One region of the Lysinibacter sp. HNR genome, then DNA from elsewhere that is predicted to be linked to it. Evidence: predicted binding sites of a transcription regulator. Region 1 holds the regulator's gene; the other holds the start of a gene.
The links. The regulator HrcA, encoded in region 1, represses chaperone genes, less so after heat shock. The targets are predictions, from matches to a motif close to TTNGCACTCGNNNNNNNCGAGTGCNAA.
Positions count from the first base shown of each region.

Region 1 (4,342 bases):
ATCGCGGGCAAGGGGCACGAGAGTGCCATGATTGTGGGTGACGAGCTCGTGCACTTTAGCGACACTGAACACACCCTGGCACTGCTTACCGCGCGCCTAGCCCGATAACTACCAGCGTCCCAGGGCCACGTTCACTAGTACGAGGGCTGCGGGACCCGCCGTTGAGGTACGCAAAACATTTTGTCCTAAGCGAACGGCTAGGGCACCGGAGGTTGTGAGAACCTCAAGCTCACGATCGGTGAGACCACCCTCTGGCCCCACGAGGACGAGGACGTCACCGCGCGGGTCTGCGGGAACAATATCGTGACAGCTCAATCCCGAGAGGGAGCGTTCGGCACGGGGGTCCAACACCAGGAGTCGGCTGAATTGCGTATGCCGCACCAACCCGGCCGTTGATTCGGGCTGACGTACCTGAGGAATCCAGGCCCTCAGAGACTGTTTAGAGGCCTCACGAACGACTTTGCTCCAGCGGGCAACACCCTTCTCAATTTTTTCTCCAGACCATCGAGAAACCGAACGTTCCGCCTGCCAGGGCACAATCGCGTCCGCCCCGACCTCCACCGCAGCCTGAACCGCGCGCTCGTCCCGATCACCCTTTGCGAGGGCCTGAGCAAGAACAATCCGATGCTCCTCCCGTGGCCGATGCTCCAGGCTACGCACCCGAAGCTCCACCTCACGCGGGGTGGCGCGAAGCACCTCACACTCGGCAAGTACCCCGGCTCCGTTTCCCAAAAGGATAGATTCACCCGCCCGGAGTCGACTCACGGTAGCTGCGTGTCGGGCCTCCTCCCCGGTGAGAAGCACCGAGGACCCCACCGCCATCTTCTCAGCGGTCAGCGACTCGTCAAGGTACAGATTGCTCACGCTAGGCTCCCCTACCCGCGAAAGAATCGATCACGAAGTTTACTAAACATGCCCTGTTGGAAGTGACTGAGCGTGGGTGCCGGGGGCTTTGAGGACTCCGCGAGCTTACGCACCAGCTCTTTTTCTTTGTGATTGAGCCGGGAGGGGGTGAGCACCTGCACCGCGATTTTCAGATCACCACGATTGTTTCCGCGCAATTTAGTGATGCCTCGATCTTTGATCGTAATGATGTCGGCACCCTGGGTTCCCGCCTTGATCTCAACCGGAACCTCACCGTCTAGGCTCTGAATAGTGGTTTCCGCCCCAAGAATGGCATCTGTCATTGACACCTCGAGGGTGCAGAGCAGGTCATCACCGTCACGGCTAAACACATCGTGATGCAGAACACGGAACTCGATAAAGAGATCGCCATTGGGGCCTCCCGCAGGGCCGGCCTCTCCCCCACCCCTCAATTGCATACGGGCACCAGAATCGATGCCGGAGGGAATATCGATAGTGATGTCACGCTTTGCCCGGATTCGACCGTTGCCGCTGCACTCGGTGCAGGGGCTCTCAATAACAGTTCCATACCCCTGACAGGCGTTACACGGCTGGTTGGTAACAACATTGCCAAAGAGGGAACGCACCTGGCGCTGAACCATTCCCTGTCCACCACACACCGTGCAGGTGGTAGGAGAGGTTCCGGGTTGGCAGCAGGAGCCGTGACAGGTGGTGCACGTGACGGCGGTATCGATTGTTATCTCGCGCGAGGTACCAAAAACGATGTCGTCGAGCGCCACATCGATGCGAATCAGCGCGTCCTGTCCCCGCTCGGCACGTTCGCGCGGGCCGGAGCCTCCCCCAAAGCCTCCCCCAAAGAAGGTCTCGAAGATATCCCCAAAGCCGCCAAATGCCTGGCCACCCTGGCCGCCCATATCGTATTGTTGGCGCTGTTGTGGGTCGCTTAACACGTCGTAGGCGTGAGTGACCGCTTTGAACTTCTCGGGAGCCTCGGGACTCGGGTTCACATCGGGATGAAGCTCACGCGCCAAACGACGATACGCTTTTTTAATTTCTTCCGAGGTTGCGTCACGTGAGACACCCAGCACCTCGTAGTGGTCAGCCGCCAAGGGCCACTCCTTACTCTCTTTATTTACTATGATTCGCAGCGTGAGGCCGCAGTTTTATTCCTCGCTAAACAGCCTGCTCAGGTAGCGAGCAACCGCCCGCACCGCCGCAATGTTTGCGGAGTAATCCATCCGTGTGGGTCCTAGAACCGCCAGGCGGGAAACCGAGTGCGCAGAAGATTCGTAGTCGGTTGAGAGAACCGAGGTTTCTTCCAACCCAAAAGCCTCGTTTTCACGTCCGATACTGATTGCCATGCCGGTTTGGTCAAGCCGCAACTCGGCAAATAGCTTGAGGAGGATGACCTGTTCTTCAATGGCGTCAAGAAGCGGCGGAAGGCTCTTATTAAAATCTATTTCGGTGCGCACCAGGTTGGCCGTTCCCGCCAGAACCATTCGATCACTGCGGTTTATCGTGATCTGTTCAATGATCACGTCGAGCACTGTAAGCTGTTGCGCTTCGATACCGGAGAGATTTTCTCTCGACTGTACCCGTCGCGCAATAGTATCCCGAATCTCCCGAGTTTTATGTGCGGCAGCGGCCATATCGAGATCGCGAACAGCAGCAAGAAGCTGATCCCGTAGCTCAGGGAGCCAGAGGCCGGTACCGTGAAGACCCACGGCATCGGTGTAGGGAGCTATATCGATATTTCGTTGCTCCACCACTCCGTTATCGGTGATAAGCACCGATACGATACGCAGGGGGCTGAGTTCGACAAGCTCTATGTGCCGTACGCAATTTTTTGCCAGGGAAGGATACTGTACAACAGCCACCTGGTTGGTGAGCTGAGAGAGCAGGCGTGCCGTGCGAACCAGGGCATCATCTAGATCGGCCGACTCAGAGAGAAACCGTTTGATGGCCACCTTCTGAGCCGCCCTCAGCGGGCGATGATCGGCTAGCTTGTCAACAAAAACCCGATACCCCTTATCCGTGGGAATTCTCCCCGATGAGGTGTGGGGAGCAACAATAAGCTCTTCTTCTTCGAGGTGGGCCATATCGTTACGGATAGTGGCGGCAGAGACCCCAAAAGAGTGCCTATCAACAATGGATTTTGACCCGACGGGTTCTCGTGTTTGCACATAGTCGGTGACAATCACACGCAGAACGTCAAGACCACGCTCAGAAACCACGCCGCACCTCCCATACTCAATTAATTGTTTTTACACGCCTCTGACATGCTCATGCCCTATCTCAAGATATTGGCACTCGTCCAGTCCAAGTGCCAATTCTACCCCGAGCTACTGATAACTTGCGCACAATCTATCACCCTTGCAAACGAGCGGTTCGCAACCCGATCATCACAAACTGGTTTTATCACTACGGGTCGGCGTCAAGCAGGCGATGCACAACGGCATCTGCCAGTAGTCGCCCACGCAGTGTCAGCACAATGCGACCGGAAAAAGCGGCGGCAGGCTCAACCAGCTCGTCTGCAAGGAGACCCGCGATCGCCCGCTTCCCAGGGTCCGTCAATTCGCTCACGGGCAGTCCCTCAGCAAGCCTCACCCGCAGCATAACGTTTTCGATTCGCCGAGTCTCTTCATCAAGGTTTTCGCGTCCTGCCGAGGGAGAAACCTCTCCCACAATACGATCCGCATAGGGTGAGGGATGTTTAACATTCCAAAAGCGCGTACCACCGATATGGCTGTGCGCCCCCGGACCCACACCCCACCAATCCTCTCCCTTCCAGTAGGAGCGATTGTGCGCGGACTCGTATTCGGGCTGTCGCGCCCAATTACTAATCTCGTACCAGGAGTAACCGGCCGCACTCAGCCGTTCATCCACCATCTCGTACATGTCGGCGTGGAGATCATCATCGGGCTGGGGATAAACACCTCGGCGAATCTGCCCGGCTAGTTTTGTCCCCTCCTCCACGATCAGAGCGTAGGCCGAGAGGTGATCCGGCGCACACTCAAGAGCCATCTCGACCGAGGCCCGCCAATCCTCCAGTGATTCTCCGGGTGTTCCATAGATAAGGTCAAGGCTCACCTGCAAACCGGCCGCACGGGCCCATTCAACAACACGAGGCACTCGCTCCGGGTCGTGGGTTCGATCCAGCGTTTTAAGCACGTGGGGAACCGCCGATTGCATACCAAAACTCACCCTGCTAAATCCACCGTCACGAAGGCGTTCCAGGTAGTCGCGATCAACCGAATCGGGGTTGGCCTCGGTTGTTATCTCGGCCCCGTCCCGGATTCCCCAGCGATCACGAATCGACTGAAGGATGCCGATAAGGTCGTTTGCGGGCAGCAGGGTTGGGGTTCCTCCTCCAAAAAATACGGTGCTCACCGAACGGTCACGCACACCGGAGGCCCGCAGCACGTCCCCCGCAAAATCTATTTCTGCCCGTGCGAGGGAGGCATAATCGCTCCGTTTT
Region 1 covers NZ_CP121684.1:1,746,389-1,750,730, forward strand. The annotation lists gene FrondiHNR_RS07870 (UDP-N-acetylmuramoyl-L-alanyl-D-glutamate--2,6-diaminopimelate ligase) at 1-108, shown strand, start outside; gene FrondiHNR_RS07875 (16S rRNA (uracil(1498)-N(3))-methyltransferase) at 109-864, opposite strand; gene dnaJ (molecular chaperone DnaJ) at 876-1,973, opposite strand; gene hrcA (heat-inducible transcriptional repressor HrcA) at 2,028-3,098, opposite strand; gene hemW (radical SAM family heme chaperone HemW) at 3,286-4,342, opposite strand, start outside.

Region 2 (4,342 bases), 360 kb from region 1:
TTGACCTGTCTAACCTGCTCAACCTGATCCTGGATTGACAGATTACGGTGCAGTATTCCAATTCCACCCTGCCTCGCCATTGATATAGCCATGCGAGCCTCAGTCACGGTATCCATCGCGGCGGATATCAGTGGCACTGCCACCCTAATTCTCTTGCTAATACGCGAGGAGGTGTCAGCCTCACTCGGAATGACGTCCGTGTGCGCCGGCAAAAGCAGCACATCGTCGTAGGTTAGTCCGGTAAATCCAAAAGGATCGTGCTGATCCATAACACCCTCTTGTGGTTAAAGTTGCAACGGAGTCGGCGCTCACGTGAAGTGCCATCTAACAATCGTAAACGACTTTACGTGCGGATATGCTCCTTACTCACTTTACCGGGCGGTAGGAACGGGTTTCACCCTCACCGTCCCTCACTTCCCCCTGCGACCCCCGCGAATTGTGCCCCACACGACGATAAGTATCGCGACCCACACCAGGGAGAACCCCAGCCATCTCTCCGAGGGCATATTCTCCCCCAGAACAAAGACTCCGAAGAGAAACTGTAGGATCGGGGCCAAGAATTGAGTGAGCCCCAGCTGTGTCAGGGTGCTGCGGCGGGCACCCGCCGCAAAAAGCAACAGGGGAACCGCGGTGATAACTCCCAGACCACACAGCAACAGGGTGTGGGTGAGAGAAACCCCGATGAAGCTCAGGGCAACAAACTGTGAGACGACCACTAGCTGCACGATGGCAATCGGTGCTAATAAAACGGTTTCTACGGTCAGCCCGGCAACCGCCCCAACAATTACCCCCATCTTCTTTTTCACCAGTCCATACAGACCAAAAGACATCGCAAGAACAAGCGCAGCCCACGGTAGACGCCCGTAATTCAGGGTGAGGATCAGAACCGCTATAAAAGCCACACCGAGGGCGACCCACTGCGTGAGAGCCAATTTCTCACGCAGAAACAAGACCCCGAGCAGAACGGTCACGAGGGGGTTAATAAAGTAACCGAGACTAGCCTCGACCACGTTGTTGTCGAGTATCAGCAGAACAAAGAGCTGCCAATTGATGTAGATGAGAACACCCGCAACCATAAGAAATCCGATGGTTCTGGGAGATTTGAAGAGGATGCGTAACTGTCCCCAGCCACGCATCGCGGTGAGTAAAATCGCGCAAAAGGCCAACGAAAATAAAATCCGCCAGGGCACAATTTCAAAAACATTCGCGGACCCGACCAAGAGGAAGTACGCGGGGGCAATGCCCCACAGAAGGTAGGCCCCAACCGCATAGATCAGACCGGAGCGCGTATTCACTTCTCTATCCTAGTCCCCCTGCAAAACGGGGCTCTTAGAGGTGGGGTCAACCCCATAGGCTCAAGAAAAATCAAAACCTAAACTGCTGTTCCTATAGCGAGAGACAGAGCATAGATGTCAACCGGATGCCTATACGGGGTTAAAAAAGTTGTGGGTCCGGGAAAGATACCCGAACCCACAACTCACAAATTTTTTCTAGCGAACCACCACGGCAAGCACATCACGCGCAGAGAGCACAAGATAGTCTTGACCGTCGTACTTAACCTCGGTTCCACCGTACTTGGAGTAGATGACCTTGTCACCCACGGCGATGTCGAGCGGAACGCGGTTTCCATTGTCGTCGATACGGCCGGGGCCTACCGACACAACCTCGCCCTCCTGGGGCTTTTCCTTAGCAGTATCGGGGATGACTAGACCAGACGCGGTTGTCTGCTCTGCCTCAACCTGCTTGATAACAATCCGATCTTCGAGCGGCTTAATGGAGACCGACACGTTTGACCTCTTTCTTAGTAACTAAAAGACGTGAGTTAGCAGCCTCTATAGGAGAGTGCTAACTAGAAGTTTAGAGCGCGATTGGCACTCACGCAAGGCGAGTGCCAACACACTGCCCTCCAATACTGTACTTTTGAAGGGTGTCGACCGTGAACCATGACGGTGTGGATTTTCTTCTCAGCCGCGAGGGCCTGGCCATCCTGGCTCGTGAAGCAGATTCCGCCCCCACAGACCCTCTTCGGGAAGTGAGCAGACTTCGCGCAGAAGGACTTGCCCCCTGGCAGGTGTCCGCGCTCCTGGGCCAGGCAGCGCTGCGGCGACGCGCAATCCAAAAGTTTGGAGCGCTCGCGTCGCGTCTCCTCTTCACAGAGGCAGGCCTCGAGCAGGCTACCCGAAGCATCGTCGCCGACCATCATGCCACCCGCTACGCTGACGCGGGGCTGAACCGAGTCGCAGATCTCGGTTGCGGCATCGGGGCAAACTCACTCGCGCTCCAGCGCGCGAACCGAGAGGTTACTGCGGTAGAACTCGATCCACTCACCGCAAAGATAGCCGCACACAATCTCACGGTACAGGGCGCGGAGCTATTCTCCGGCACGGTCGTTCCCACCGCCACGGTTATCACGGGTGATGCCGAATCGTTCCCCCTCGACGGTGTAGACGGCGTTTTTCTCGACCCCGCCCGCCGCACCGCGGGGCACTCCAACACCCGCCGGATCACAGACCCCGACGACTACTCACCCAGCCTTCACTTCGCCCACAATCTAGCGCTGCGACTCCCCACCGGCATTAAGCTAGGTCCCGGCCTGGATCGTGACCTCATTCCCGAGGGGGTTGAGGCACAGTGGGTTTCGGTCGACAACCAGGTAGTTGAAATGGGGCTCTGGTCGGGGCCCCTGGCCCGTCCCGGAGTGGGACGCTCAGCGCTTCTCCTCGCCACAAAGGGCGAGAATCGGTGCTATGAGCTCAGTGCGGCGCAGGACTCCGAGGATGCCGCGGTGACCGGGCTCGGAGAGTACCTCTATGAGCCCGACGGTGCCGTCATCCGGGCCCGTCTTATCGGCCTGCTTGCGCGACAGATTGGCGCGGGAATGCTGAGCGAGGGAATCGCGTATCTCTCCTCAGAGACGCTCACTCCCACACCATTTGCCTCGGCCTTTAGGATTGTTGAGGTATTCCCCTTTCAGGAGCGCCGCCTCAAACAGGCAATGCGCGCCCGCGGGATCGGCAGCCTTGAGATCAAAAAACGTGGCGCGGATACCGACCCGGCACTCCTGCGCAAGAGGCTACAGTTACGCGGCCCACACCACGCCACCCTCATTATCACGCGCCACGGCCACAAACACGTTGCCCTGCTTGCAGAGAGGCTCCCCGCGTTTTCTTCCTGACTCGGAAATATCACGACGCCGCACGCTTCCACGCTTAACGAACGTGAATCTCCGTCACGGGCAGTGTTGAGTCGGCCCCAAAACCCAGCGTAGAGGGTTCGTGTCCCGCCATAATAAGTTGGGCACCCAGGGCGGCGATCATCGCACCGTTGTCGGTGCAGAGGCTCAGCGGCGGAATCCTCAGCTCAACCCCGGCGGAGGCAGCTCTCTTGGCGGCCAGGTCACGCACACGAGCGTTTGCCGACACCCCACCACCCAGTAGGAGTCGGGGCACCCCCAGATCGTTACAGGCCGCGAGCGCCTTGGCCGTCAGGACGTCGGCAACCGCCTCACGGAAGCTCGCCGCAACGTCGGCGGTGGGAACTGCCTGTCCCGCATCCTGAAGCTTCTCCACGTAGCGCGCCACGGCGGTTTTAAGCCCGGAAAAAGAAAAATCGTAGCGGTGCTTCACCAGATCTTTGGGCAGGCTGAGGCCCCTCGGAAACCGGATAGCCCGGGGGTTACCCTGTGTAGCGACCCGATCAATGTGTGGGCCTCCCGGATAGGGTAACCCTAAGATTCGTGCAACCTTATCAAAAGCTTCTCCCGCCGCATCGTCAATTGTCTCACCGAGCAGTTCCACATCACCCACCAGATCACGCACCAAAAGCAACGAGGTGTGCCCCCCGGAAACCAGCAGGGCCACGGTGGGAAATTGTAGCGGCTGCTCGCTGTCAGGGCCGCGCAAAACATCGGCACCCACGTGACCCACCAGGTGGTTTACCGCGTAAAGGGGTTTATCGGTGGCCAGCGCGAGCGCCTTAGCGGCCCCCACACCCACCATGAGTGCTCCCGAAAGACCCGGGCCACTCGTGACCGCAATCGCATCCAAATCCTCATACGAGACGTTGGCTTCCCGCAGCGCACCCTCAAGGGTAGGTCGCAGCGCCGAGACATGCGCACGGGCGGCAACTTCCGGCACCACACCTCCGTAGCGGGCATGCTCATCCATGCTGGAGGCTATCACATTAGCCAGGAGCGTTGTTCCCCGTACAATCCCAATGCCCGTCTCGTCGCAACTGGTCTCAATCCCCAGCACAAGTGGTTCCTGTCGATTCATTGGGCCTCTTCCTCCTCACGAGGTTGTCCAGGCTTCCAGCCGCTCAGTGCGAGCCGCATGACCACGGC
Region 2 covers NZ_CP121684.1:2,110,087-2,114,428, forward strand. The annotation lists gene guaB (IMP dehydrogenase) at 1-269, opposite strand, end outside; gene rarD (EamA family transporter RarD) at 411-1,295, opposite strand; gene groES (co-chaperone GroES) at 1,491-1,787, opposite strand; gene FrondiHNR_RS09555 (class I SAM-dependent methyltransferase) at 1,937-3,175, shown strand; gene tsaD (tRNA (adenosine(37)-N6)-threonylcarbamoyltransferase complex transferase subunit TsaD) at 3,210-4,274, opposite strand; gene rimI (ribosomal protein S18-alanine N-acetyltransferase) at 4,271-4,342, opposite strand, start outside.
Region 2: groES (co-chaperone GroES) is a predicted target of HrcA. The motif match lies at 1,869-1,895, and genes of this name have one in related genera.